3 regions of the Mesorhizobium sp. C416B genome follow, and region 3 is predicted to be linked to each of the others. Evidence: predicted binding sites of a transcription regulator. Region 3 holds the regulator's gene; each other region holds the start of a gene.
What was found. Region 3 encodes PhoB, which activates phosphate uptake and scavenging genes when phosphate is short. Its sites were predicted from a motif close to TGTCATNNANCTGTCAT; they were not measured.
Positions count from the first base shown of each region.

Region 1: NLY43_RS00585 (bifunctional 2',3'-cyclic-nucleotide 2'-phosphodiesterase/3'-nucleotidase) is a predicted target of PhoB. The motif match lies at 3,727-3,743, and genes of this name have one in related genera.
Region 2: NLY43_RS20105 (alkaline phosphatase D family protein) is a predicted target of PhoB. The motif match lies at 8,384-8,400, and genes of this name have one in related genera.

Region 1 covers NZ_CP100471.1:102,224-112,151, forward strand. Annotated here, with positions in the region: gene ald (alanine dehydrogenase) at 1-458, opposite strand, end outside; gene NLY43_RS00565 (Lrp/AsnC family transcriptional regulator) at 614-1,087, shown strand; gene NLY43_RS00570 (hypothetical protein) at 1,084-1,497, opposite strand; gene NLY43_RS00575 (5-formyltetrahydrofolate cyclo-ligase) at 1,576-2,259, opposite strand; gene NLY43_RS00580 (NAD(P)/FAD-dependent oxidoreductase) at 2,438-3,703, shown strand; gene NLY43_RS00585 (bifunctional 2',3'-cyclic-nucleotide 2'-phosphodiesterase/3'-nucleotidase) at 3,845-5,824, shown strand; gene NLY43_RS00590 (SAM-dependent methyltransferase) at 5,885-7,135, opposite strand; gene NLY43_RS00595 (hypothetical protein) at 7,395-7,529, shown strand; gene NLY43_RS00600 (Dabb family protein) at 7,643-7,933, shown strand; gene NLY43_RS00605 (VOC family protein) at 7,989-8,861, shown strand; gene kdsA (3-deoxy-8-phosphooctulonate synthase) at 8,858-9,736, shown strand; gene NLY43_RS00615 (dodecin family protein) at 9,834-9,928, shown strand, end outside.
Region 2 covers NZ_CP100471.1:4,107,331-4,117,258, forward strand. Annotated here, with positions in the region: gene NLY43_RS20055 (TPM domain-containing protein) at 1-415, shown strand, start outside; partial or broken gene NLY43_RS20060 (TPM domain-containing protein) at 465-920, shown strand; gene NLY43_RS20065 (TPM domain-containing protein) at 956-1,846, shown strand; gene NLY43_RS20070 (TPM domain-containing protein) at 1,853-2,491, shown strand; gene NLY43_RS20075 (GNAT family N-acetyltransferase) at 2,660-3,166, shown strand; gene ppa (inorganic diphosphatase) at 3,290-3,823, shown strand; gene NLY43_RS20085 (transposase) at 4,100-5,182, opposite strand; gene NLY43_RS20090 (hypothetical protein) at 5,384-5,980, opposite strand; gene NLY43_RS20095 (TetR/AcrR family transcriptional regulator) at 6,236-6,853, opposite strand; gene NLY43_RS20100 (MFS transporter) at 6,927-8,210, shown strand; gene NLY43_RS20105 (alkaline phosphatase D family protein) at 8,472-9,928, shown strand, end outside.
Region 3 covers NZ_CP100471.1:4,421,842-4,431,769, reverse strand. Annotated here, with positions in the region: gene xylF (D-xylose ABC transporter substrate-binding protein) at 1-518, opposite strand, end outside; gene NLY43_RS21635 (ROK family protein) at 784-2,019, shown strand; gene phoB (phosphate regulon transcriptional regulator PhoB) at 2,050-2,739, opposite strand; gene phoU (phosphate signaling complex protein PhoU) at 2,756-3,460, opposite strand; gene pstB (phosphate ABC transporter ATP-binding protein PstB) at 3,501-4,325, opposite strand; gene pstA (phosphate ABC transporter permease PstA) at 4,343-5,659, opposite strand; gene pstC (phosphate ABC transporter permease subunit PstC) at 5,656-7,116, opposite strand; gene NLY43_RS21605 (substrate-binding domain-containing protein) at 7,213-8,241, opposite strand; gene NLY43_RS21600 (PAS domain-containing hybrid sensor histidine kinase/response regulator) at 8,739-9,928, opposite strand, start outside.

The DNA.
Region 1 (9,928 bases), 2.4 Mb from region 3:
TTGGCCTTCTGCAGCGCGGTCGCGCCGGCCTGGATCGACAGGCGGCCGGCAACTTCCGACATCGGCGCCAAGAGCGGCAGGCCGCCGCGGTCGTCGGTTACGGTCTCATAGGCGATTGCGGTGACGCCGGACGCGAGCAGGCCCTTGGTCTGCTCCGGATCCGGGGCCAGGTGAAGATAGGTGTAGAGGATCTGGCCGTCGCGCAGCTGCGCCCATTCGTTGGGCTGCGGCTCCTTGACCTTGACGATCATGTCGGACTTGGCGAACACGTCGGCGGCGCTCTTGGCAATAGTGGCGCCGGCGGCGCGATACGCATTGTCATCGGCGCCGATACCGGCGCCGGCGCCGCTTTCGACCAGCACTTCATGGCCATGCGCGACATATTCGCGGACGGAGCCCGGCGTCAAGCCGACGCGGTATTCGTGGTTCTTGATTTCCTTGGGGCAGCCGACGCGCATAGTCTTCTCCTGATCCGGCCCTTCGGGCTCGTTCCCTGTATCACCCGAGTGAACCACGAATCGTTGCGCAGGTGTTTGCGAATGCGCTTGCGCGGGGTCACGCGTTTCGATAATCGTTGCGCGAAATCAAGGAAATTTCGCAGGAATCACGAGAAATGCCGCTCGACAGGATCGATATCGCCATTCTCGAGGCACTGCAGAAGGATGGCCGCATACCCAATGCGGCGCTCGCCGAAAGGGTCGGCCTATCGCAGTCGGCCTGTTCGCGCCGGCTCGACAATCTGGAGAAATCCGGCACCATCCGCGGCTATCACGCCCGGCTTTCGAACGCAGCGCTCGGCCACCAGATGACGGCGATCGTGCACATATCGCTGTCGGGACAATTCGAAAAGACGCTGTCGGATTTCGAGGCGGCGATCAAGCGCTGCCCCAATGTGCTGTCCTGCCACCTGATGTCGGGCGAATATGACTATATCCTGCGCATCGCCGCCAAGGACCTAGTCGACTATGAGCGCATCCACAAGGAATGGCTGTCGGCGATGCCGCACGTGACCAAGATCAATTCGTCGTTTGCCCTGCGCGAGATCGTCGATCGCACGGCCATGGGCATGAAGCCGGAACTGGCTTAACGCCAAAGGCATATACGGATGTTCTTTCCGATATAGCACGCGCCTTCGCGGCGAAGTTCTTCCCAACGTTCATCCCCGTGAGTTTCGGGAATGTCCGAGTTCGCATAGCCTGCCCAGATATCACCGTCCTTGTAGACAACCGCCCAGTAATCTTTGGACATTTCGCCAGCGCCACTATGCGGATCAGGATAGTCGATCCCTGCAAAAACTTGCTTGCGTCCCTGGATGTTAAAATCGCCGCCCGTCTCGATTTGATAGGAGCATCTTCCGGATATGCGGGTCTGACCGTCAACAACAAGCAGGCAGCGGCCCCATTTATAACCGCTCGGCAAACGATGCTGTGGTTGCGCATGCGAGGGCGAAAGGGAGAACGCAATTGCAAGGGCAGCCGCTATGGTTCGTCCGATCATCTTGTCATCCGTTGTCGAAACGGTTCTCCGCAGCGTGTTCCTTTTTGAAGATTATTTATCGACCAAGTCGGATTTTTGTCAGGTGACACTGCGCTGCAATACGGCGGAGGCCTCGGTGACGAGCCGGTCCATCGGGATGTCGTGTGGCTGCGGGTAGATGGTGGCTATGCGCTGCAGTTCGTAGCCGACGCCGATGACTAATGGCTTGAACGGCATGGCAGCCAGCGTGCGGTCGAAGAAGCCACCGCCATAGCCCAGGCGGTAGTTTCGCGGGTCGATGCCGACGATCGGCGAGATGACGATGTCGGGCAGCACCGGCTCGCCTTCGGCCGGGATCGGGATGTTCCAGATGCCTTTTTCCAGCCGGTCGCCGGGTACATAAGCGCGGAAGATCAGCGGCTGGCCTTTCTCGATCACGATGGGCAGCGCCGTGCGGCCGCCGCGTTCGTTGATCGACGCCATCCACGGCCGCAGGTCCGGCTCGCCGCGAAACGGCCAATAGAGGCTGACCATGCGGCCGGCAATGTCGCCGATTGCCGCGTCGAGCCCTTCGGCGATAGCCCGCGACATCGCCACCCGCGCATCGGCGGAAACCGCCAACCGTGCCGCGATCAGACGCTCGCGCTCGGCCTTGCGCCAACGGCGCACATCGGTCCAGTCGGTCAATGGCGCGCGAAATTCCGGATCGAGTTCGTGCATGAAGCAAGGCGGCGAAGAATATTGCGCCCGCCCTTTGCCATCTTTGTCATCGTCGTTGGCCATGCTTCACTCCCGTGGTTCCAGCCCTGCAAGGCTATACCCGTCCATGCTTGCCGACATAGGCATTCGCGACATCCGGCAACGAGTCCTGGGCAGCCTTAAGCGGCAATCTAGCTCGCCGCGACATTGTTGCGGTGCACAAAAATCACTAGATAAAGGGAGACAAATAGGGGTGAATGCGATGAGTGAAACCAGCCATCATGTCGTTGTCGTCGGCGCAGGGTTCGGCGGTCTCGAACTCACCCGGGCGCTGGCCGGCGCACCCGTGCGCATCACCATGATCGACAAGCGCAACCATCACCTTTTCCAGCCGCTGCTCTACCAGGTGGCGACCACCTCGCTGGCGACCTCGGAAGTCGCCTGGCCGATCCGTCATCTGCTGCGCAAGCGCGAGGACGTGACGACCCTGCTCGGCAACGTCACCGGCGTCGACCGTCCAGGCAAACGCGTGCTGCTTGAGGACGGCAGTTCTGTTCCCTACGACACGCTGGTGCTCGCCACCGGCGCGCGTCATGCTTATTTCGGCCACGACGAATGGGAGCCTTTCGCGCCCGGGCTGAAGACGCTTGAAGACGCAACCACCATTCGCCGGCGCATCCTGCTCGCCTTCGAGCAGGCCGAGCGCGAGACCGATCCGGCCAAGCGCCAGGCACTGCTGACACTGGTCATCGTCGGCGGCGGCCCGACCGGCGTGGAGCTTGCCGGCACCATTGTCGAACTCGCGCATGAAACGCTGCGCGGCGAATTCCGCAACATCGACACGCGTGAGGCGCGTGTGGTGCTGGTGGAGGCCGGAGACAGGATCCTAGCCAATTTCGCGCCAAAGCTGTCCGACTATGCGCGCAAGGCGCTGGAGCGGCGGGGCGTCACGGTCGAGCTTGGCCGCGCCGTCACGCGCCTCGATGCCGAAGGCGTCGTCTTTGGCGAGACGCATCTGCCGGCGCGAACCATCCTGTGGGCCGCCGGCGTAGCGGCTTCGCCCGCGGGAGAGTGGCTGGGCGCGCCGGTGGACCGGGCGGGCAGGGTAATGGTCGAGCCCGATCTGACCGTGCCGAACAGTCCGGAGATCTTCGTCGTCGGCGACACAGCGCATGTCTTGCGGCTGGACGGCAAGCCGGTGCCAGGCGTGGCGCCCTCCGCCAAGCAGGAGGGCAAGCATGTTGCCGCGACGATCAGGGCGCGGCTGGCCGGCGATAGCGCGCCGCGCCCTTTCCGCTACAAACATGCCGGCGACCTGGCGACGATCGGCAAGTGGGCAGCCGCGATCGATTTCGGCTCGATCAAGCTCACGGGATGGCTTGCCTGGTGGCTGTGGGGCGTGGCGCATATCTACTTCCTGATCGGTTTTCGCAACCGGCTCTCGGTGTCGCTTAGCTGGCTATGGATCTATTTCACCGGCCAGCGCAGCGCGCGGCTGATCACCCAGGGCGATGATAACAAGGGCTGAGGTTCTCAACCGCGGCCAAGGATATTCATCCAGCCGTCACCTTTTGCTGATCGACTGACTTCCCGATGGACATGGCCGGTTTTCGGCGCGAAGCTTCCGCCCGGGGCTGGGATCTTGTCACGTCGCTGGGAAGGAAAACCAATGCCGCATCTCAACTACCCCGTCTCCCGCCGTAGTTTGCTTGCCGGTGCGGCCGCCAGCGGGGCGCTGATCATGCTGCATCCGTTTTCCGCCCGCGCGCAGGCCAATCAAGCGCATCTGAGGATCATGGAGACCACCGACATCCATGTGAATGTGCTGCCTTACGACTACTACGCAGACAAAGCCAACGACACGATGGGCCTGTCGCGGACGGCCTCACTGATCGCGGCGGTGCGCAAGGAAGCCACCAATGCGATGCTGATCGACAATGGCGATCTTTTGCAGGGCAATCCGATGGGCGATTACATCGCCTATGAGAAGGCCCTCAAGGAAGGCGATCTGCATCCGATCATGAAGGGCATGAACCTGCTGGGCTATGAATGCTCGACGCTCGGCAATCACGAGTTCAATTACGGCCTGTCGTTCCTCGACAAGGTGCTGGCCGGGGCCAATTTCCCGTTCGTCTGCGCCAATCTGATCCGCGGCACCGAGCTTGCCGCCAACCCGCGCGACGACAAGCTCTACCTCAAGCCCTATGTCATCCTCGACAAGAAGATCAAGGACGGGTCGGGCGCCGAGCAGCCGATCAAGATCGGCATCATCGGCTTCGTGCCGCCGCAGATCATGGTCTGGGACCTGAAGAACCTGGAAGGCAATGTCAGGACGCGCGACATCGTCGAGGCGGCCAGGGCATGGGTGCCGCAGATCAAGGAGGAGGGCGCCGACATCGTCATCGCGCTCTCGCATTCCGGCATCGATATCAAGCAGGGCGACGGCATGGAGAACGCCTCCTTCTTCGTCGCCGGCGTCGAAGGCATCGATGCGGTGTTCACCGGCCATCAGCATCTGGTCTTCCCCGGCAAGAAGGATTTTCAGGCGCTCGAAGGCGTCGACACCGAGAAAGGCACGCTGCAGGGCAAGCCCGCCGTGATGGGCGGTTTCTGGGGCTCGCATATGGGACTGATCGATCTGCTTCTGGAACGGGACGGATCGAAATGGCGCGTAGCCTCGGCCACATCCGAGGCAAGGCCGATCTACGAGCGCGTCGACAAGGCAAACAAGCCGACGGTGGCGGACGACCAGCGCGTCGTCGATGCGCTGAAGGCGGACCATGAGGCGACACTTGCCTATGTCCGCCGACCGGTCGGCAAGACCTCGGCGCCGCTCTATTCCTATTTCGCGCTGGTCGCCGACGATCCGTCGGTGCAGATCGTCAACCAGGCGCAGAGCTGGTACCTCATGGACATATTGAAGAGCACGCAGTGGAAGGATGTGCCGCTGCTGTCGGCGGCAGCACCCTTCAAGGCCGGCGGGCGCAACGGCGCCGACTACTATACCGACGTGCCGGTGGGCGACATCGCCATCAAGAACGTCGCCGACCTCTATCTCTATCCGAACACGGTGCGCGCCGTCGAAATCACCGGCGCGCAAGTGAAGGAATGGCTGGAAATGTCGGCCGGCATTTTCAGGAAGATCGAGCCGGGCAAGGCCGACCAGGCGCTCATCGACACCGAATTCCCGTCCTACAATTTCGATGTGATCGATGGCGTCAGCTACGGAATAGACCTGTCGCAGCTGCCGAAATACGATGCCAAGGGTGGCGTCGCCAATGCCGGCTCGAACCGCATCGTCGGCCTCAGCTTCGACGGCAAGCCGATTGATCCGGCAGCGAAATTCGTCGTCGCCACCAACAATTACCGCGCCGGCGGTGGCGGCAATTTCCCCGACATCAATGCCTCGAAGATCATCTACGAGGCGCCGGACACCAACCGCGACGTGATCGTGCGCTACGTCGTCAGCGAAGGCACGATCAACCCCTCGGCCGACGACAATTGGTCGTTCACGCCGCTGCCCGGCACCAGCGTCGTGTTCGAGACCGGCCCCAAAGCGAAGGATTTCATATCGGGAGTGAAATCGCTCAAGATCGAGCCGGCCGGCGAGGGCGAATCCGGGTTTGCGAAGTATCGCATCCTGCTTTGAGGCAACGTGCAGCTAACAGGGAAAACGAGCGGGCATACGCCCGCTCAATCACGCTTCGGATCAGGCTTTGTAGACCACTTGGCGCACGTCGATGTAGCTGGCTCTAAAGCCGGCTTCGCAATAGTGGAGATAAAATTCCCAAAGCTTCTTGAAGCGGTCGTCGAAGCCGAGCGGGACGATCTTTTCCCACGACGCCCAGAAGCGGTTGCGCCATTCGGCAAGCGTGCGGGCATAGTCGTCCGGAAAGACGCGCTCGCGCAGATGGGCAAGGCCATGGTCGCTGCCCAGCGTCTTCAGGATCGACGGCGTCGGCAGCATGCCGCCTGGAAAGACATAGCGCTGGATGAAATCCGGCCGCGCCCGATAGGTGTCGTAAGCGGCCTCGTTGATGGTGATGATCTGCAGGCCGGCGGTGCCGCCGGGCCTCAGGCATGCCTTCATCTTGCCGAAAAATACCGGCCAATATTTTTCGCCGACCGCCTCGAACATCTCGATCGAGGCGATGCGGTCGTAAGTGCCCGTTTCGTCTCGGTAATCCTGCAGCTTGATGTCGACCTTGTCAGACAGTCCCGCCTTCTGGATGCGCGCCTTGGCGAAATCGTGCTGTTCGCGGCTGATGGTCAGGCCGGTGACGCGGCAGCCGATCTCGCGCGCGACAAATTCGGCAAAACCGCCCCAGCCGCAGCCGATCTCGAGCACATGGTCCTTCTTGCCGATACCCGTATCCTTGGCCAGCGCGCGGTATTTGGCGGCCTGAGCGCTTTCCAGGTCGTTGGCGCCGGTCGCATAGAGCGCCGACGAATAGGTCATGCTGGGATCGAGCCATTGCTTGTAGAAGGCGTTGCCGAGATCGTAATGCGCCGAGATGTTGCGCTTCGAGCCTGTGCGGGTGTTTTCGTTGAACCAGTGGCGGATGCGCTGGACCGTGTTGATGAGCCAGCTGGCGCCGCCGGCAATGCGTTCGCCAACGGCCGAGTTGACAACGAACAATTCGAGGAAGCTGGTTACATCAGGGCTTTCCCAGTCGCCGTCCATGTAGGATTCGGCAACGCCGATGGTGCCGCCGGAAAAGGCACGGCCGGGCAGGCGCCAGTTCTTCAACACCAGTTCGGCATCCGGCCCGGGTCCATTGCCGCCGACAAGCACCGCCCGGCCATCCGGCATCCTCACCTTCAGCGAACCGCGCGGCAATTTCATCGCCGCCGACAGCACCATGCGCGCCTTGGCCGGCAGGCCCTTGACGATCTCGGCGAAATTGAGTTCGTCCAGCCTGATGGCGTCGCCGATGCCTTTGTATTCCCTGACAGCCATCTCACACCCCCCTGGACTTCCGCGGGGCGGCGCAAGATCTGCCGGCCCCCACATCCTCCACTTTTCATTCGCCAGGCGCGAATGCCGCTGCCTGCGTGAATTTTCGCCACAATCTTCCATGGCATTGGCCGAAACTTCAAGAGGCAAGCTTCGCGCGGCGCTGGCCCAGCTTGCCGGCCTGAGGCCAGAATCCGCGGGAGAGCGCGGCCCTCGGTGAAATCGCTATGGTTACGAACAGCCACATACGTTAGTTTCAGCCATGCGTTATGTCATCGTCATCGTCGCCATCGCCTTTTTCCTGATCTGGGACGGCCTCTATAATCAGGGCCGCTATCTCGACACGACGGTCAGGGAGATGTCGCGCGTCGTGCGCTACGTCACCGGCAAAGCCTAGCTTTTTGCGCCTCTGCAAAGTCGCTGCCGGCATTGCCGGGCGCGACATCGTGGCGGTTGACGCGACGGTCCCGCTCACACAAAACATGCCGCAAATCGAACGTGGAGGCAGGCGTGATCCGGCATATCGTTTTCTTCAGCGCGCGGCGCAAGGACGATGTCGAGGCCGTGCGCACGGGCTTGCTCGCGCTGGGCAAGATCCCGCATTCAAGCCTCTTCGAGGTGACGCTCAACACCAAGGTCGATCCGCTGTCGGATGCGATCGACGTGGTCGTCTATGCCGAGTTCGAGGATGATGCCGCGCTTGCCGCCTACAAGGCGCACCCGCTCTATGCCGAGACGACCAGCCGGGTCAAACCATTGCGCGAATTGCGCTATTCGGCCGATGTCGTGGCGATGGCCTGATCGGGCTGGCAAGAGGCCTTGAACCGATTTCCGGAATGATGCACACCGCGCCGGCATGACCAGCACGATCCATCCGCTTGACCATCTTGTGTTGCCGACGGCGAGCCTCGCCGTGGCGCGGGCGCGGCTGACATCGCTTGGCTTCATCGTCGCACCAACCGGCATCCACCCTTTCGGCACCGAAAATTGCTGCGTCTTCCTTGCCGACGGCACCTATCTCGAACCGCTGGCGGTCGGGAATGAACAGGCTGCAGACGAGGCATTTGCCGGTGGCAATGTCTTTGTCGCGCGCGACCGGCTCTATCGCGCCAGGCTGGGCGATGAGGGCTTTTCCGCCGTGGTGCTGGCCACCGACGATGCCGATGCGGACCATGCGCGCTTTATCAAAGCCGGCCTGTCGGCGGGAGACGTACTGAGCTTTTCCCGCGCCTTCACCGACACGGCCGGAAAGAGCGACATGGCCTCGTTCAAACTGGCTTTCGCCGCCGGCGCCGAGACGATGGACGCCTTTCTGTTCGCTTGCGAGCGGATCAACGCCCCTCAAATCGACCGTACGGCACTGCAGGCCCATGCCAACGGCGTGACCGGCATTGCCGAAATCGTCGCGGTCAGCGACGCGCCTTCCACGCAGATCAGCCTGATCTCGACAGTGGTTGGCCCGGAGCAGCAGAGCAGCGCGGTCTTCGACCTGCCGAATGCGCGTCTGACCGTTCTGGATCCTGCGGCTTTCACCGCGCGCTTCGACATTCCGGCCGGTGCGCCGACAAGAGTTCGCTTCGCCGCGATTGTCTTTTCAGTCCGCAGTGTCGGCGCTGTCGCGAGGCTGCTTGCAGACAACGCCGTCGGGCACGATATAGCGGGCAACGAAATCGTCGTGCAGCCGGCATCCGGACAGGGCGCGGCTTTCATCTTCCGGGAGACCCCATGAGCAAGCCGCAAGGGCCCAATTCGCTGGCGCCGAATTCGTCGGTAACCGTCGGCAACGTCGTCTTCGACAACAGCGGGCCCTTGGCGTTGATCGCCGGCCCGTGCCAGTTCGAATCGCGCCAGCACGCTTTCGACATGGCCGGCGCGCTGAAGGAACTGAGCGGCAAGCTCGGCATCGGCCTCGTCTACAAGACCAGCTACGACAAGGCCAACCGCACCTCGCTGTCGGCAACGCGCGGCGCCGGCATGGACGCGGCGCTTCCGGTGTTCGACGAGTTGCGCAAGGAATTTTCGGTTCCCATTCTGACCGATGTCCACACCGAGGAGCAGTGCGCGATCGTCGCACACCATGTCGATGTGCTGCAGATTCCGGCGTTCCTGTCGCGCCAGACCGACATGCTGGTCGCCGCCGCCAAGACCGGCAAGGTGATCAACGTCAAGAAGGGGCAATTCCTGGCGCCTTGGGATATGAAGAACGTGGTGGCCAAGATCACCGGTTCGGGCAACCTCAATGTGCTGACCACCGAGCGCGGCGCGTCTTTCGGCTACAACACGCTGGTGTCGGACATGCGGGCTTTGCCTGTGATGGCCGAGATCGGCGCGCCGGTGATTTTCGACGCCACCCATTCGGTGCAGCAGCCAGGCGGGCAGGGCGGTTCCTCCGGTGGAGAGCGCCGCTTTGTCGAGACGCTGGCGCGGGCTGCCGTTGCCGTCGGCGTCGCCGGCGTGTTCATAGAGACCCACCAGGATCCCGACAATTCGACCTCCTCCGACGGGCCCAACATGCTGCCGCTGAAGGACATGCCGGCGCTGCTCGAAAGACTGATGGCGTTCGACCGCATCGCCAAGAATGCTGCTGACCTGAACCGAGGCTGATGGTTTCGGCTATGGCGCGCGCGCTGCCCTGCTTGTGGAAGGCATAAGCCGGCTGTAGGCTCGCTGCTGCAAATGAGCGTCTTGGCAGGAGGAAGCCATGTCCGTCGCCCGCGTCACCGAAATCACGTCGTCGTCGAAAAAGAGCTTTCAGGACGCCATCGAGAAGGGGATTGAGCGCGCCTCAAAGACCCT
Region 2 (9,928 bases), 310 kb from region 3:
AAACGACATGGTGCCGGCGTTCCGCGCCGGCGATTTCTCCCGGGGCATTTCGAAGGCCGTCGACGACATGGTGATGGTGCTGGAAGGCAATCCGGAGGAATTGGAGGCGCGCGGCGAGCGCAACCAGAAGCCGCCCATCAATACCGACAATCTGTTCTTCGGCGTCTTCATCAGCATCTGGGCAATCATGTTCTTCGGCAGCATGGCCGCCTCCATCCTGCCGCCGATCTTTGGCAAAAAGCTCGGTCCCGGCCGCTATCGCTGGCTCGGCATGACATTCGAGCCGGGCCGGCGGTCGTCCAGCGGCGGCTGGTCTTCGGGCGGGGGCGGCTGGTCGTCGGGTTCAAGCGGTGGTGGCGGCTTTTCCGGCGGCGGCGGTTCGTCCGGCGGCGGCGGCTCCTCGGGAAGCTGGTGACGAGATGACAACACGCATCGCCAATCCCTGGCATGGCCGCTTCGCCACGATGACCGGCGCTGCCTTGCTGGTCTTGCTCGTCAGCGTCGCGGCGCTGGCAGCGGAGCTGCCCGCCCTCGCGGGACGCGTGGTAGACAATGCCGACATCATCGATGCCGCGACCGAGGCGGCGCTCACCCAAAGACTGGCCGATTTCGAGACCAAAGGCTCCGACCAGATCGTCGTCGCGACGGTTCCCAGCCTCGACGGCGAGGAGATCGAGCCTTACGCCACCCGGCTGTTCAACGCCTGGAAGCTCGGCCAGAAGGCCAAGAACAATGGCGTGCTTCTGCTGGTGGCCGTGAACGACCGCAAGATGCGCATCGAGGTCGGCTACGGGCTGGAAGCCACGCTCACCAACCAGCACGCCACACGGATCATTGAAGGCATGGTGCCGGCCTTCCGCGCCGGGGATTTCTCCGGCGGTATTTCCAAAGCGGTCGACGACATGATCATGGTGATTGAGGACAGTCATGGTGGTTGAGGGGAACTGGTGACGGCATGACAGTACGCGTCTTCAATCCGCCAAGACCTGGCCGCGCAGCCGCGACGATCGGCATCGCCCTGTTGACGATGCTCACCATGCTGTTTGTAGCCTTGGCGGCAGACCTGCCGGCACTCACCGGGCGGGTGGTCGACAATGCCGGCATTATCGACGCCGCGACCAAGGTGGCACTGACGCAGAAGCTCGCGGATTTCGAGACCAAAGGCTCCGACCAGATCGTCGTCGCCACGATCAACAGCCTCGACGGCGAGGAGATCGAGCCTTACGCCAACCGGCTGTTCCGCTTCTGGAAACTCGGTCAGGCCGGCGAAAACAACGGCGTGCTTCTGCTGGTGGCCAAGAACGACCACAAGATGCGCATCGAGGTCGGCTACGGGCTGGAAGGCACGCTTACCGACCTGCACACCAAGCTGATCATCGAAAACGACATGGTGCCGGCGTTCCGCGCCGGTGATTTCTCCGGCGGCATTTCCAAGGCCGTCGACGACATGGTCATGGTGCTGGAAGGCAATCCGGAAGAGCTGGAGGCGCGCGGCAAGCGCAACCCGGCCGACCACAGCGCGCCCATCGATCCTATAGCCGCGGTCTTCCTGATCCTGTGGGCGGCGATGTTCTTCGGCGGCCTGGCGATGGCCTTCCTGCCGCCGATCTTCGGCACCAAGCTGTCGCCGGGCGTGTACAAATGGCTGGGCATGACCTTTCGCTACGGCCAGGGGCCGAGCGGATCGTCGTCGGGCTCCAGCAGCTGGACAACAAGTTCGTCGTCGGGCAGCGGATGGTCATCGGGAAGTTCGGGCAGCAGCTGGTCTTCGGGCTCAAGCAGCGGCGGCGGGTTTTCAGGCGGCGGCGGTTCGTCCGGCGGTGGCGGGTCTTCAGGGAGCTGGTGAGAGAAGATGGCAACACGACCGATCAGCCCACAGGACCATGAGCGCATCGCCACCGCGATCCGCGCGGCCGAGGCCAAAACCGACGGCGAGATCTACTGCGTCGTTGCGCATGCCAGCGACGGCTATTTCTTTCCCGCCGCCTTCATGGCGACATCAGGCATGCTGATTGCCAGCCTCGCCGTCGCCTATGGGCTAGAAACCTGGTGGCTGTCGATCCGGCTGCCGCATTTCGTCATTGTCCAACTGCTGGCACTGGCCTCGGTGTTGGTGCTTTTGTGGGCGCAGCCTGGCTTGCGCATCCATCTGGTGCCGCGCCGGCAGCGTTATCAGGCGGCACATCACAATGCGCTCAGGCAGTTCCTCGCCCGCAATGTCCACCGCACCACGGCGCGCACCGGCGTGCTGGTCTTCGTGTCGATCGCCGAGCGTTATGCCGAAGTGGTCGCCGATTCCGGCATCGACAGCAAGGTCGGCCAGCATGTCTGGGACGGCGTGGTGCGCGATCTCCTGCAGCATGCCGGCGACGACCGGCTCGCCGACGGCTTCGTCAAGGCGATCGGGCAGGTCGGCGCGGTGCTGGCCGAGCATTTCCCGGTGACGTCGGGCGATGCCAATGAACTGGACGATCATCTCGTCGAGATCTGAAAAGCCAGCACGCGCTACCCGGACGGACGCCTGACCGCGCCGGCCGGGTGCGTTTTCCAGGCAGGCTTTGCCCATTGTCAGCAGTATCGCGATCGGCTGTGAGAAAGCGGTCGGCGGGCTGACCTCGACTCTTGCAAATGGCCGATGCGGGTTTATGGTTAACAAATCATGAATACGCTGAGCATCGACATCAGGAAAGCCGAACCGCGCGACGCTGGCGCCATTGCGGACGTGCACCAGCAGGCTTGGGAGGGCGCCTATTCCGGCATCATCCCGCATCGCTCGCTGACCTCGATGATCAACCGCCGCGGCGCCGACTGGTGGGCCAACGCCATCCGCCGCGCCGCCACCGTTCTGGTGGTCGAGATCGGCGGCACCATCGCCGGCTATGCCACGATCGGCAAGAACCGCGCCCGCGAGCTGAAGCAACAGGGCGAAATCTACGAACTTTACCTGCGTCCGGAATATCAGGGCATCGGGCTCGGCAGCCGGCTGTTCAAGGCGGCGCGGGCGCGGCTTGCCGACCACGGGCTGAAGGGAATGGTGGTGTGGGCGCTGGAAGACAACCAGAACGCACTTTCCTTCTATGCCGGCGCGGGTGGCCGTGACGTCGCCGAAGGCGTCGAGATTTTCGAGCAGAGGGCGCTCAAGAAGGTCGCCTTCGTCTGGGAATGACCGGCTTCGGTTACAAATCATCATAAACCGTGCGCTTCCGTTAGCGCTTCGCACCAATCGCCGCATTGCACCATGCCGCGCCGCCCGCTATCGATCTTGGACATCGAGAGAGGGATTTAAGCCATGCGAATCGAAGCCATTGCCATCGGAAAGAACCCGCCCGAGGACATCAACGTCATCATCGAGGTGCCGATCGGCGGCGAGCCGATCAAGTACGAGATGGACAAGGAGGCCGGCACGCTGTTCGTCGACCGTTTCCTGCACACCTCGATGCGCTACCCCGGCAATTACGGTTTCGTGCCGCACACGCTCTCGGGCGACGGCGACCCGATTGACGTTCTGGTCTGCAACACCCGCGCGCTGGTGCCGGGCTGCGTCATCAATGTGCGGCCGATCGGCGTGCTGGTGATGGAAGACAATGCCGGCCAGGACGAGAAGGTCATTGCCGTGCCGTCGCCGAAGCTGACGCTGCGCTACGAAAACGTCACCGAATACACGCAGCTGCCCGAGATCACCCGCGACCAGGTCCAGCACTTCTTCGAGCACTACAAGGATCTCGAGCCCGGCAAATGGGTCAAGATCGAAGGCTGGCACGATTCCAAATACGCCAAGAAGATGATCGTCGACGCGATCGCACGGGCGAAGGCGGCAAAGTAGCGCCGAGAGAGGCCTGCGTCTCGTTCAAGTAAGCGGCAAACGCCAGCGCGAGGCACCCCCCTCTGGCCTGCCGGCCATCTCCCCCTCAAGGGCATAGGCGCTAAGATAGCTTTGGCATGGACTGAAATTTGCGCTTTCGTGGTGGTTCGCGCCAGCGATATCGCAAGGCATGGAGATTTTGGCGCAGGGCCGCCAAGGAAGGTTGAGTAAAGATGGTCGCGATCAGAGAGGCGACGATCTGGCGGGTTGCGCGCCACAGCAGCGGGCGCCCGTCGCTCAAGGGGGAGAGACACCCAACTCCTGCGAGAGGGGTTCGGTCACAAGCGCGATGAGGAAGTGTGCAAGGATCCAAGGCTTTGCGATCCTTGGGTCCTTGGCGGGAGGAGAGCGCAGCCCGATCAGGCTCTTCAGGCGCTTGAAGGCGAGTTCGATGCGCCAGCGCATGCGGTAGAGCTTGAGGACCGTATCGGCGGGAAACTCCTCCCGGTCAAGCGAGGTCACAAGCAGGACGAAGCCGGCCGCAATCAGCGTCTGCGGTTGAACCTTGTTGCCCTTGGCCCTGGCTTCCTTGTTGATTTTGCGCCGCGCTTCTTGTGCCGCGGCCTCGGATTTGCGCAAGGCGATCAGGCGCATATTCACAGGCTCGCCCTTCTTGAGTGCCAGCCGGGCAGGCGTTTCGCAGACTTCCTCCCGGCAGTTCTCCAGGTAGCCGATGAGATCGAACGCCCTGCCGTTGGCGTCGAGCCATCGCGCGTTTTTCCACGACGCGCGCACAACAACATCGCCGCCTTGCGCCATCACCTTTGCGATCCGCTCGGCCTGCAGATAGGCGCGGTCACCGATGCGGATCTCGCCCGCCACCACCGGCACGCGGTCGATCAACTCGGCCTCGCTCTGGTCGGTGATCTCGATGAAGTCGAACTGCTCGCGCTCAAGCTCGAAGGCGCAGTGCATGCGCCAAAGACCATTGTTCTTCTTCTCATACGCACCGGCCTTGGCAACCGCTGTCGCATCGAGGATGCGGATCAGCCGGCCTTTGGCCAAACCTGCATCCTCGCGCTTCAAAAGGTGCCCAATCAACTGCTGCAGCCATGGTCCTGCATTGCGCAGCCGGCCAAGCAACGCCACGTCCGAAATGTCGGCAATCCCGCTCGCCGCCGCCCAGGCCACGACGCCCCGCATGCCAACCTTGCCAAGGCAGTAAGCCAGTGTCAGGCGCAACAGGTCGCTCGCCGACCTGACGCCGCGCGGGCGCAGGAACGCCTTCGTCTCGCGGGCGCTCTGCGTGAGCAAATCTTCGCCGCCGAGAAGCTCAATCGTCTCGGCCCAGCCGTCATCAACAAGCGATTCGTGTGTCATCGCAGTGTAGAATCACACCCGATTCCGCAGGGCAATACCTATCTTAGCGCCTATGCCCTCAAGGGGGGAGATCGGATGTCGCAACGGCTTTCGTCAATTTTCAGCGCCGAAAGAAAAAGCGCCGCCAGCGAAGCTGCCAATCTCCCCCCTTGAGGGGGAGATGCCCGGCAGGGCAGAGGGGGGTGCCTTGCACCTACGTGACTAGTTATCCACCCGACCAAACGCCGGCACGTTGCCGATGACGGTGTGCTTGTCCTTGCCACAGGCGAAACTCTTCGCCTTTTCGTCGGCCAGCTTGCGCGCCTGGTCATTGGCCTGCGGGTTGCCGGTGGCCAGCACGAGGCCGATGGTGCAGCCGTCGCGGGCTTCCATCTGGGCGACCTTGGCGACGAGCAGCACTTCGGTCGGCTTGTTCTCGTCCTCGGGATTGCTGATCGAGCGGCGGTGGATCACCGCGAAGGGAACGGCAACGTCGCCCTTGGTCTCGATGCGCCATTCGACCTTGGCGCCGGACGAGTTGAAGCCGGAAAAGCTCTCCCAGACCGAGGTCATCTCGCCGCCGGGCGGAAACCCGTAGAATAGCGATTCACGCGCATCGTCGTAGGCGATCAGCACGGGATAGCCGCGATAGCCGGAGCAGGCGAGTTCGGCCCAGTCGCCATCGCCTTCCTCGGCCTGCGCATAGGTCACGCAATCCTTTTGCGAGTCGAGGTCGGTGTAGACGCTGGATATGCCATCGGCATGGGCTGCCTGGCAGAGGGCGGCGAGGGCGAATGGAACAAGCAGCAGGGTTCGCATGCGGACTTTTCCCTTGAGGTTGGCCCCAGCCTATCGCCAAATTTGCGGCCGGCCTAGCGTGCCAATCTCAACGTTGGCGCCGCCCAAATCGCCCTGCCGGGCAATTCTCCCCCTGAACGGGAGAAAGTGGCCGGCTGCGCCGCTGGCGACAACCTTGCAACGCTGGCAATTGGCGAAATCGTGATGAGAGCGTTCCTCGCCCCATTTCCGGGAAAGGATGCCGGCAGGTGAGGGGCGGCGCCAACGTTCGAAATGTTATTTCTTCAAGCTCGCCTCGATCAGCAGGTCGGCGTTGCGGGCGACCGCTGCCGCCGGGCCTCCGAGGCCGAAGAGCTGGCCACTGATATAGGCGCCTTCGATCAACAGCAGCAGGCCGTCGCCGAGCGTGTCAGGGTCTTTAGCGCCCATCGCTGCGGCCATCGCGCGCAGGCGGTGGCGCAACTCCTGCTTGTTGGCCTCGCTGACGACGCGCGCCGGATGGCCATGTTCGGGATATTCCACCGCCGCGTTAGTCATGCCGCAGCCGCGATAGTCCGGCCTTTGCGTGCGCTTGCCGACGCGAGTCAGGAAAGCCCTGAGCTGTGCCCGTGGGTCGCCGGGATGGGCAGCCACGGCTTCGTCGAAACGCTCCCAATACTCACGGTCATATTGCCTGAGATAGGAAGCGGCGAGCTCGTCCTTGGAGGGAAAGCTGCGGTAGAGGCTGGGCTTGGTGACGCCGGCGCGCTTGACGATCTCGTCGACGCCGATCGCCCGGATGCCGCGGCGGTAGAACAGGTCGTAGGCCACGTCGAGGATTTTCTTGGCGGCCTTGGGCGGTGCGGCTGCATGACCGTCCTTGATGGTCAGTTCAATATTTTTGTCCGTTGGCATGGTATGACTCGATTGACGTGTTACCGATCGGTACGTATACATGACCTCACCCTGCAACGTACCGGTCAGTAACATGATAGCTCAATCCCGTCCCTTTGGCCAGCGCTACGCTTTCGTCGTGGTTGGCGTCATCTTCCTTTGCCTGTTGATCGCGGCCGGGCTTCGTTCCGCACCCTCGGTGATGATGCTGCCGTTGGATAAAAGCTTCGGCTGGGGGCGCGATACGGTTTCGATTGCCGCTGCGATCGGCATCTTCCTTTACGGCCTGACCGGGCCGTTTGCCGCCGCATTGATGGAGCGTATCGGCTTGCGCCGCACGCTGCTTGCCTCGCTTGTGATCATGTCGGGCTCGACCGCGCTCAGCCTACTGATGACCGAGCCCTGGCACCTGTTCCTCACCTGGGGCGTGTTTTCCGGCATCGGCTCCGGCGCGGTCGCCACCGTGCTCGGCGCCACCATCGTCAACCGCTGGTTCAAGACCAATCGCGGCTTGGTGATGGGGCTGATGTCTGCCTCCAGCGCCACCGGCCTGTTGGTGTTCCTGCCGCTGCTGGCATCGCTCGCCCAGTCGGGCGGCTGGCAGCCCGTCGCTACCGCCGTCTCGATCGCCACCGCCTGTCTTCTGCCGCTGGTCTGGCTGTTGGTTCCGGAGCGTCCCGCTTCGATCGGCATGGTGCGCTATGGCGCCGGGGCCGATGACGTGCCGCCGGTGTCGCCGGCATCGCAAGGCAATTTCCTGGCGCATACGCTCAACACGCTGCGCCGCGCCGCCGGCACCCGCGTCTTCTGGTATCTGTTCGCCACCTTCTTCATCTGCGGCTTCACCACCAACGGGCTGGTCGGCACGCATCTGATCTCCTTCTGCGGCGACATGGGCATCCCCGAGGTGCAGGCCGCGGGCCTGTTGTCGCTGATGGGCATTTTCGACCTGATCGGCACGACTTTGTCGGGTTGGCTCACCGACCGTTTCGACCCGCGCAAGCTGCTCGGCGTCTACTACGGCATTCGCGGCCTGGCGCTGATCTATCTGCCCTATTCCGGCTTCTCGGCGACCAGCCTGATCATCTTCGCCGTGCTGTACGGTCTGGACTGGATCGCCACCGTGCCGCCGACGCTCAGGCTCGCCAACGAGGCCTTCGGCGACCGCAGCGGCCCGATCGTGTTCGGCTGGATCGTCGCCGGCCATCAGGTGGGGGCCGCCACCGCCGCTGCCTTCGGCGGCACCATGCGCGAATTGCAGGGCAATTACGAACTGGCCTTCCTGATCGCCGGCTTGACGGCGATCGTGGCTGCGTGTCTGTCGCTGCTGATCAATACGAGCAGGCCGGCTTTCGATCCGGAGCCGCAAGCGGCGTAAGGCGCGGTACTAATCTCCCCCCTCAGGGGAGATGGCCGCGAAGCGGCCAGAGGGGGTCCGTGCGACCGGACTCAGCCTCTTGCGCATAGGAGGTCGGCGCTCCAAGCGAGGCGACCCCCTTCTGTCGCCTTCGGCGACATCTCCCCCCTCAAGGGCGGAGATCACCTGTCGATTGTTATCAAAGTTTCATCTTCCCGAGATGTGGCTGAAACATTGAAGCTGGAGCTTGCTGGCACCGTTCGAAGCCATCAGGAGACAGCCATGAACAAGATCTCGTTGACCCGCCGCGCTTTCGTCACCTCTGCCAGCGCCGCCGGTCTGCTCGGCGCATCGGGGCTCGCTTTGCCCTATTATTCACGCGCCAGCCAGCGCCCGGCCTTCACCCATGGCGTCCAGTCCGGCGATGTCGATGCCTCGAGCGGCATGGTGTGGACGCGCACCGACCGGCCTTCGCGCGTCATGTTCGAAGTGTCGTCGACGGAAAACTTCGCCAATGCGACGCGGCTGGCGCCGCTCGATACCTCGCCGGCCAGCGACTTCACGGTCAAGCGCCTGCTTACCGAGCTCGCCTCCGACCAGGATATCTTCTACCGGATGACTGCCGGCGACCTGTCGGATATCAACGCCGTTTCCGAACCGATCGTCGGCCGTTTCCGCACAGCACCCGCCTCGAAGCGCGACATAAAATTCGCCTGGTCGGGCGACACGGCCGGCCAGGGCTGGGGAATCGATGAGACCGGCATGAAAACCTACGCCACCATCGCCAGGCACACGCCGGATTTCTTCCTGCATTCCGGCGACACCATCTATGCCGATGGCGCCATGAAGGACGAGGTAGACCTGCCTGGCGGCGGCAAGTGGAAAAACGTCGTCCTGATCGACGGCAAGCGCAAGGTGGCCGAGACGCTGGATGAGTACCGCGACCAGTGGAAATACAACATGATGGACAAAAACGTTCTGGCCTTGAGCGCCATCTGCCCGACCTTCTACCAGTGGGACGATCACGAGGTGCTGAACAACTGGTCGGATTCGAAGAATCTCGGCGCCGACAGCCGCTACACCGAAAAATCCGTCCATGTGCTCGCGGCGCGTGCGGCGCGCGCCTTCCATGAGATGACGACGATCCGCTACGAGCCGTCCGAGCCCGGCCGCGTCTACCGCAAGATCGCGCATGGGCCGCTGCTCGACGTGTTCTTCCTCGACATGCGCTCCTATCGCGGCCCGAACGGCCCCGACATGCAGGAGGACATGACGCCGCAGTCACGCATGCTGGGCGAACAGCAGACGAAATGGCTGAAGCGCGAGCTGACGAATTCCAGGGCGACCTGGAAGATCATTGCCGCCGACATGCCGCTCGGCCTCGTCGTCTGGGACGACGGCGCCAAGAAGGTCGGCGCGGAAGCCATCAGCAATGGCGACAATGGCCTGCCCAAAGGCCGCGAGCTCGAGATCGCCGACCTGTTGCGCTACATCAAGACTGCCGGCATCACCAACACGGTCTGGTTGACCGCCGATGTCCACTACACGGCGGCGCACTATTACAACCCCGACAAGGCGCGGTTCCAGGATTTCAATCCTTTCTGGGAATTCGTCTCGGGCCCGATCCACGCCGGTACCTTCGGTCCCAATGATTTCGACATGACCTTCGGCCCGGAGCTGAAATTCATCAAGGCGCCGACCACCGAACAGGGCCAGAACCTGCCACCCTCGGCCGGCCT
Region 3 (9,928 bases):
TTGAGCACTTCCATCGAGCCCGAGAACAGGAAATCGGCATTCGGATCCGAGCCCGAGCCCTTGATGAAGACATAGTTGCCTTCGGGCTTCGCCTTGAACACTTCGCGGGCCTGCATGCGGCCGACTTCCTTGTTATCGAAGGTCAGGTAGAAGACGTCCTTGTTCTCGATCAGGCGGTCATAGCCGACGACCGGAATGCCTTCGTCCAGCGCCTTCTGCACCGCCGGGCCGATGGCCGAGGCGTCCTGCGCCAGGATGATCAGCGAGTTGGCGCCCTGCGAGATCAGGCTTTCGACGTCGGTCAGCTGCTTGCCGGGATTGGACTGCGCGTCGGCCGAAATGTACTTGTCGCCGGCAGCCTCGATCGCCGTTTTCATCGCCGCCTCGTCGGTCTTCCAGCGCTCTTCCTGGAAGTTCGACCACGACACGCCGATGACCTTGTCCTTCGCCTGCGCGACCGACATCAGCGCCAGCGACATGGCGACACCCGCCAGCATGGCGGCTGCAAATCTGTTCATCATAATCCTCCCTGCGCCGCGTGCGGCGCGACAAAACTGGCCCGAGGGCCGGCACACAGAGGCCCTATTTTTTCGAGCCTCGAAAAAATACTGGTTCAATGATAAGGCGCTGTCAACATCGATTCTGATGGATTCTGATGGCCTTGCCGAATTTTTTCGAGGTCCGCAATAAACAATGACAGGGCTGCCGGCGTCTGCCAATATTTGGCTGGTGCCGTCGAACGCCTTCACTATCATGAGGCGCGAGGAGGCCGGGAGGAAACAAATGTCGGTTGGAATCCGCCACGACGATCTGCGCCGTCGCAACCGTGCCATGGTGATTTCGGCCGTGCGCCGGGCCGGCCAGCCGTCGCGGACCGAGATTGCGGCGACCACCGGCCTCAGCCACTCGACCATATCGGCAATCTCGTCTGATCTGATTCAAGAAGGCGTCCTGATTGAAGGCAAACCTGGCGAGACAGGCGCACTGAAACGCGGCCGGCCGCAGGTCGGCCTTGGCCTCAACCCGGAAGCGGCGGCGGTGATGACCGTCGTGCTGTCGCTCAATTTCCTGTCCGTCACCGTCATCGACTATGCCGGCCACGTCGTCGCCGAGGAACAGCGCCGGCTGGACACGCTGACCAAGCCGCGCGACGAGCTGATTGGCGAATGCGTAGCAATCGTCCGGCGGCGGCTTGAGGATCCCGACCTCGATGTCCAGAGCATCGCCCGCATTGCCATGGGCATCCAGGGCATCACCGATTCGCAGGCGCGCGCCATGCTGTGGTCGCCAATCACGCCACTGACCGACATTGCCTTCGCCGACATGTTGGAAGTGGAATTCGGCATTCCGGCCACCATGGAGAACGACTGCAATATGATGGCGGTGGCGCTGCAATGGCGCCAGCCCGAGCGCTACCGCGACAACTTTATCGCCATCCTCTTGTCGCACGGCATCGGCATGGGACTGGTGCTGAAAGGCGAACTGTTCACCGGCACCCATTCCTCGGGCGGCGAGTTCGGCCACATGATCCACCGTCCGGGCGGCGCGCTCTGCCGCTGCGGGCGGCGCGGCTGCGTCGAGGCCTATGCCGGAAACTACGCCATCTGGCGCAGCGCCAAAATGATGGGCGAGGATGCCGAGCCGGTCGATATCGGCGACGCTGATATGCGCGCACTCGCCGCGCGCGCCCGCGAAACCGATGGCCCGGAGCGCGAAGCCTATCGCAGGGCCGGTGAGGCGCTCGGCTTCGGCCTCGGCAGCCTGTTTGCTCTGATCGATCCGGCACCCGTCGCCATGGTCGGCGTCAGCGCCGCCGCCTTCGACCTGATCGAGCCGGCATTGCGCGAAGCGATCGCCCAGACCGCCGGCGGCCAGCACTCGAAATCGATCTCCTTCGACACCGAGCCCAACGAGCTGCCGCTGATCCGCGAAGGCTGCGCCATGCGCGCGCTCGGCTTCGTCGACCAGGAGATTTTCGCGCCGGGCATTCAGGCGAAATCCGGCAAGCATGTCGCCTGAATGGCCGGCAACGGCGCGACGCGCAGCATCCTAGTCTTCCCTAATAGCGTAGCCGGCGCCGCGAATGGTACGGATGACATCCGGCATGCGGCCGTTGTTGACGGCCTTGCGCAGCCGCCCGACATGCACGTCGACGGTTCGCTCGTCTATATAGATCGTCTCGCCCCAGACATTGTCGAGCAGTTGGCTGCGCGAGAACACGCGGCCGGGATGGCGCATCATGAATTCGAGCAGCCGGAACTCGGTCGGTCCGAGCCTGATCTCGCTCTTCTTGCGGTAGACCCGGTGCGATTCTCGATCGAGCACGATGTCGCCGACCTTGAGCACGCTCGACAGCACTTCCGGCTTGGCGCGGCGCAGCAGCGCTTTCACGCGCGCCATGAACTCCGGCGTCGAGAATGGCTTGACCAGATAGTCGTCGGCACCGGTGGACAGGCCGCGCACGCGGTCGCTTTCCTCACCGCGCGCGGTCAGCATGATGATCGGCAGCCGCTCGGTTTCGGGCCGCACTCTAAGCCGCCGGCAGAGCTCGATGCCGGAAACAGCCGGCACCATCCAGTCGAGCACCAGGAGATCGGGCACGTTTTCCTGCAGGCGGATCTCGGCCTCGTCGCCGCGTGTCACCACCTCGACCTGATAGCCTTCGGATTCGAGGTTGTAGCGGAGGAGCACGCCTAGTGGCTCCTCGTCCTCCACGACCATGATGCGTGGCGCGATCATAGGCAGTTCACCCTCATCAGGCCGGCGTGGCCATCGCCGTCTCGTCCTGCTTCGGACGATTGGCGGGCAATTGCTGGCCGGTCAGCACATAATACGCATTTTCGGCGATGTTGGTGACATGATCGCCGATGCGCTCAAGATTCTTGGCGCAGAACAAGAGATGCGTGCAGGCGGTGATGTTGCGAGGGTCTTCCATCATGTAGGTCAAGAGCTCACGAAACACGGACGTGTATTTGACGTCGATGCGCTCGTCGTCATTCCTGAGTTTTGCAAGAGCTGCCGCATCGGTGGCGGCATATTCCTCGACGACGCCTTGCACCTGGATCAGCACCAGTTGCGCCATGGCATCGATGGAGTGCGAGAGGTCGCGCGGCGTGACGCTCAAGCCCACGGTGCCGACGCGTTTGGCGATGTTCTTGGCGAGATCGCCGATGCGCTCGAGGTCGCCGGCCATGCGGATCGAGCCGACCACGGCGCGCAGATCGTTGGCCATCGGCTGGCGCTTGGCGATCAGCGTGATGGCGCGGTCGTCCAGTTCGCGCTGGCGCGCATCCATGATGGCGTCGTCGGAAACGACACGCTGTGCCAGCGCATTGTCCGAATTGAGCAGCGCCCTGGTCGAGCCGCTGACCATCGAGCCTGCCAGATCGCCCATGTCGCGGATCAGCTTGCTGATCTGCCCGAGCTCTTCATCGAAGGAGGCGACGGTATGTTCACCCATGATCTTGGTCCTCGTGCCTGAAATTCACCCGCCGGAAGGTTCAGCCGAAGCGGCCGGTAATGTAATCTTGGGTGCGCTTGTCGTCGGGGTTGGTGAACATCTTGTCGGTTGCGCCCTCCTCGACGAGATAGCCGAGATGGAACATCGCCGTGCGCTGCGACACGCGCGCCGCCTGCTGCATCGAATGGGTGACGATGACGATCGTGTAGTTCTGGCGCAGTTCGTCGATCAGCTCCTCGACACGGGCGGTGGCGATCGGATCAAGCGCCGAGCAGGGCTCATCCATCAGGATCACTTCCGGCGACACGGCGATGGCGCGCGCGATGCACAGGCGCTGCTGCTGGCCGCCGGACAGGCCGGTGCCGGGCTCCTGCAGGCGGTCCTTGACCTCGTTCCAGATCGCCGCCTTCTTCAGGCTCTGCTCGACGATCTGGTCCATGTCGGACTTGCGCTTGGCCAGCCCATGGATGCGCGGGCCGTAGGCGACGTTCTCGTAGATCGACTTCGGGAACGGATTGGGTTTCTGGAACACCATGCCGACGCGTGCGCGCAGTTCGACGACATCGATGTTCTTGTCGTAGATGTCGTCTTCATCGAGCGTGATCTTGCCGGTCACCCGCGCCGAATCGATGGTGTCGTTCATGCGGTTGAGGCAGCGCAGGAAGGTCGACTTGCCGCAGCCGGACGGGCCGATCAGCGCCGTCACCTGGTTCTGGCGGACGTCGAGATTGACGTCGAACAACGCCTGCTTCTCGCCGTAGAAGACGCCGACCTTGTCGCCGCGCATCTTGATGACTTCGTTCGACTTGGCGTTCATTTTGTCGCCCACTGCATTTTCAAGGGACTGTTCGGTCATGATGTTCATACCAAATTGCCTTTTTTCTACCAGCGCCGCTCGAACCGGCGCCGAAGCACGATCGCGGTGATGTTCATGGCCATGAGGAAGACGAGCAGGATGATGATGGCGCCGGACATGCGCTCGACAAAAGCGCGCTCAGCCTCGTTTGCCCACATATAGATCTGCACCGGCAGCGCGGTCGCCGGATCGAAAGGCGTCGTCGGATAATCGGCGACGAAAGCGACCATGCCGATCAAGAGCAGCGGTGCTGTCTCGCCGAGCGCACGCGCCAGGCCGATGATGGTGCCGGTAAGGATGCCCGGAGCGGCAAGCGGCAGGATGTGGTGGAACACCATCTGCATCTTGGAGGCGCCGAGGCCGAGCGCCGCCGAGCGGATCGACGGCGGCACCGCGGCAAGGGCGGCGCGCGTGGCGATGATGATGGTCGGCAGCGTCATCAGCGTCAGCACCAGGCCGCCGACGAAGGAAGCCGAGCGCGGCATGCCGAGGAAGTTGATGAACACGGCAAGGCCGAGCAGGCCGAAGACGATCGACGGCACCGCCGCGAGATTGTTGATGTTGACCTCGATCAGGTCGGTGAAGCGGTTCTTCTTGGCGAATTCCTCGAGATAGATCGAGGCGGCGACGCCGATCGGCAGCGCCAGCAACAGCACGATCACCATCATGTAGAACGAGCCGATGATCGCCACGCCCATGCCCGACGTTTCGGGCCGGCTGGAGGCGCCATAGGTGAACAGGCCGGTGTTGAAATGCTCGGCCATCACGCCGTCGGCTTTAAGCTTGTTCATCCAGTCGATCTGCTGGTTGGACACCTTGCGGCGCGCTTCATCGACGCCGAGGTCGATCTGACCCTTGAAGGCCGAGTCGAGGTTCGCGGCAGCCAGGATGTCGACGTCACGCGTCCTGCCGATCACCGACGGATCGGCGGAGACGATGTCGCGCAGCTGGACGCGGGCGCCTTCCGACAGGAAGCCCTTGAGCTTCAGCATCATCGGCTTGTTGGCCGGATCGATGCCGAGCTTGGCCACCAGCGCGTTTTCGGCGAGCTTGGGATAGTTCGCCTTGATCAGCACGGTAGGGTCGGTGGCGCGCTTGCCGGAGGGATCGATCACCTTCTCGTCGAAGGTCACCGGCAGCGTCACGGTCGTCTGCCAGAAGGCGGTGTAGCCTTTCGAGACGATGGTGATCAGCATGATGGCCAGGAACGCCAGGCCCACCGAGATCGCAATCACGCCATAGATGCGGAACCGGCGTTCGGCGGCATAGCGCGCCTTCAGCCCGATGTCGCGGCGCGGACGCGCGACGGCACCCGCCATCGTGTCCAGGGGGATGTCGGTCATTCGTACTGCTCCCGGTACTTGCGCACGATGTAGAGGGCGACGATGTTCATCACCAGCGTCAGCGCGAACAGCGTCAGGCCGAGCGCGAAGGCGACCAGCGTCTGCGGTGAGTTGAACTCGAGATCGCCGGTCAGCTGGTTGACAATCTTGACGGTGATGGTCGTCATCGCCTCGAACGGATTGGCCGTCAGATTGGCGGCGACGCCCGCCGCCAGCACGACGATCATCGTCTCGCCGATGGCGCGCGACGCCGTCAACAGGATGGCGCCGACGATGCCGGGCAGTGCCGCCGGCAGGATCACCCGCTTGATCGTCTCGGAGCGCGTGGCACCGAGGCCGAGCGAGCCGTCACGCATTGCGCGCGGCACCGCGGTGATGATGTCGTCGGACAAAGAGGACACGACCGGGATCAGCATGACGCCCATCACCAGGCCGGCGGTGAAGATGCTCTGGCCCTGGATGAAGGGAGAGCCGCCGGTGAGGGCTGCCGAGAGGTCGCGCAGGAACGGTCCGAGCGTGACCACGGCGAAGATGCCGTAGACGATGGTCGGGATGCCGGCCAGCAGTTCAAGCGCGGGCTTGACCACCGACCGGACGCTGCGCGAGGCGTATTCGGACATGTAGACCGCCGACATCAGCCCGACCGGCACTGCGACCAGAAGCGCAACGGCGGCGATGTAGAGCGTGCCGGCCAGTAGCGGGATCAGGCCGAACTGACCCTGGCTGCCGCCGGAACCGGCGGCGGCGAAACGCGGATCCCACACCGTTCCGAAGAAGAAGCTCATCGGCGACACGCTCTCGAAGAAGGTGATGGTCTGGAACAGCATCGACAGCACGATGCCGACCGTGGTCAGGATGGCGATGGTCGAGGCCGCAAGCAGCCCCCACAGCATCAGCTTCTCGACGTTGTTGCGCGCCCTGGCGCGCGGCGCGATCTGCCTCAGCGCATAGAAGGCGCCGGCGACCGACAGCGCGAAGGTCAGCACGGCGCTGAACAGGCCGAGCCGGTCCTGGACCTGGTTCGCCTCGACCGCGATCGGAATCATATAGTCCTGGGTGTCGCTGGCCAGTGCCACGCCCTTGGCGGCGAGCAGCGGCTGCAATTCGGCGAAAGTAGCGGGAAGTGCGGTATCGCCATCGAGCCGGCGCAGGCCCTTGGCCAGGCTCTTCACCAGGCTGGCGTCGAGCGCTTCGCTGGCCACCTTTGTGTCGGCGGTGCGCTCGGGCAAAGCGGCATGGATATGCCGGTCGAGATAGAAGGAAGAGCCGATATCCCAGACGGCGAGCAAAAGGACGGCAGGCAGGACCGCGATCAGAAAGGCCCACCAGCCATGATAATGCGCGCGCGAATGCGGCTTGACCTTGCCGGTATCCTGCGCCGCGGCGCGCTGGCGGCCGATCACAAAAGCGACCACGCCTATGGCAATGACTATGGCGAGTACGAGCAAGGACGACATCACCCACCCCAGGGAAAATTCAGATCGCCGCCGCCGTTGCGGCAAGCGGCGAAATCAGGGCGCGGATTTGGTCCGCGCCCTGATCCGGTCGGTTGATTACATTGTCTTTCCGGCGGCGAAGGCGTCGCGCTGGCCCTGACGTTCGGCGTCGGGAGCGGAAACCAGGCCGTACTGGGCGAGCGGGCTTTCCGGGCCGATCATCTGGTCATCAAGGAAGAACTCGACATATTCCTTGAGGCCGGGAACGACGCCCAGATGCGCCTTCTTGACGTAGAAGAACAACGGCCGCGACACGGGGTACGTGCCATCGGCGATGGTCTGCGTCGAAGGCACGATGCCTTCCACGGTAGCGACCTTCAGCTTGTCGGCATTGTTCTCGTAGAAGGCGAGGCCGAACACGCCAACGCCGGTCTTGTTGGAGTCGATGCGGGCCAGCGTCTCGGTGTAGTCGCCATCGATGTCGACAGCCTTGCCGTCCTTGCGGATGGCGATGCAGGTCTTGCCGATTTCCTTGTCGTCGGCGATGCCGGCAGCCTTCAAAGCGGCCTTGTCGCAGCCGGCGTCGAGCAGCTTGGTCTCGAACACTTCACGGGTGCCGTGCTTCTCACCCGGGATATAGGCGGCGATATCCCAGTCGGGCAGCTTCGGATTGACCTGGTTCCACTTGGTGTTCGGGTTGTCGACCAGCTTGCCGTCGACCACCAGCTTGGCGGCGAGCGCCTTGTAGATGTCGGCGGGAACCAGCGCCCAGTCCGGACCCTTGATGTCGGTGGCAAAGACGATGCCGTCATAGCCGATGCGGACTTCCTGGACGTCCTTGACGCCGGCGTCGGCGCAGGACTTCAGCTCGTCCTTCTTGATCGGGCGCGAGGAGTTGGCGATGTCGATCGTGTCTTCGCCGACGCCCTTGCAGAACTCCTTGATGCCGGCGCCGCTGCCGCCGGACTCGACCACCGGGGTCTTGAAGTTGGTGAAGGTTTCGCCGAACTGCTCGGCGACGATCTTGGCGTAAGGCAGCACGGTCGACGAACCGGCGACCTGGATCTGGTCACGCGCAGCGGCGACACCGGACGATGCGGCGAACGCTACCGCCACGGCCGATGCCGTAACGAGGAATTTCTTCATGTGGCCTGCTCCTGTTCGGAAGATGGTCTCTTGGCGCCCTCTTCAAACCGGCGCCCGCTGAGGCCAATAGCCTTCGATTATTACAGTCGCATGACAGTTTCGTGTCAGCCCGGTAACGTCGCACAGACGCCTCGTGAGCCGCAGCCTTTAAGCCGGTTTGTGGGGATGGAAGTTGCCGCTGGAATCAGACGCTTGCGCGATTCGTGCTGGCATCAAGTCCCGGCAGATCGCAGGCCGCGATGCCGAGAAAGAAAAATCGGACGGGAGCGCGTTGCCCGTGGCCAGAGCGAATTTTGGCCGAGCCATCGCCAAAAACAGGTCCGTTGGGGTAGATTCGACGCTGTTTCTTGTCGGCGGTCGCTTGCTCCCGCCCGTAACTGAATGAGCGGTTTCGTTGCGACCATTGTCCTGACTGGGCGCCAGCTTTGATATGGTGCGATCGCACCATAGCCTTGGCTGTTGCGGCGCGGCCGAATCCCGGCCGGCGCCGCAGGTTGCTATCCAGCGTCTCGTTGGGCTTCGCCTGATATGCCGACCCAGCGCTCGACCTTTTCGAGCAGCGCCCTGGGGCTGATCGGCTTGGGCAGATAGTCGTCCATGCCGGCTTCCAGGCAGCGCTCACGGTCGCCCTTCAAGGCATGCGCGGTGACGCCGACGATCGGGATATGCATACCCGTATGTTCTTCCAGCCGGCGAATTGCGGCGGTGGCCTCGAGCCCGTTCATCTCCGGCATCGAGACGTCCATCAGGATCATGCGCGGATTAAGCCGGCCGAAGGCATCAAGCGCCTTGCGGCCGTTGCCGACGATTTCGAAACTGTAGCCGGTTTCGCCGATTATCTGGGTGAACACCATCTGGTTCACTTCATTGTCCTCCGCAACGAGGATGTCGAGCCGACGTTCATCCCCGGCGGCCCGGGCGCGGGCACGAACCGGCGGCGGTTGCAGCAGGGCGCGTTCCGAGGCAGCGAGCGGCGGCTTTGCCGGCGACGGTTCGTTCCTGCCGCCGCCGGAACCGCTGCTTGCCGCCGGCAGCACACGGCCGTCTGTGATATTGTGATGGTGCCGCTGGATGGTGGCGACCAGCGTTTCCAGAAGCACCGAGGAACGCGCCGGCTTGATTAGCTGGGCGTCGATGCCGAGATCGCGATAGCTGGTGTTGGCGAGCGACTGGTCGACCGAAGTCAGCATGATGATCGGCGTGTCGGCCAGCCCTGCGGTGCTGCGCACGACGCGCGCCATCTCGGCGCCGCTCATCCCCGGCATCTGATAATCGAGCACGACGCAATCGACCGGCACGCCGTAGGCAGCCGCGGCGACCAGCACCTTGAGCCCTTCGGGTCCGCTTTCGGCGGCGCAGGAATCGAAGGTCCATGACGCCATCTGCTCGCTCAGGATCGATCGGTTGACGGCATTGTCGTCGACGATCAGCACCCGTGAGCCGGTCACGTCGACCGGCATGATCCGCCGTCCGGTCTGTTCCTCGGCCCTGGGCAATGTCACGGTGAACCAGAAGGTCGAGCCCTTGCCTTCGGCGCTCTCGACACCGATCTCGCCGCCCATCAACTCGACCAGCCGCGAGGTGATGGCGAGCCCGAGCCCCGTGCCTTCGTGGCGTCTGGTCGACGAGGTGTCGGCCTGACTGAATTTTTCGAAGACGAGCTTCAGTTTCTGCTGCGGAATGCCGA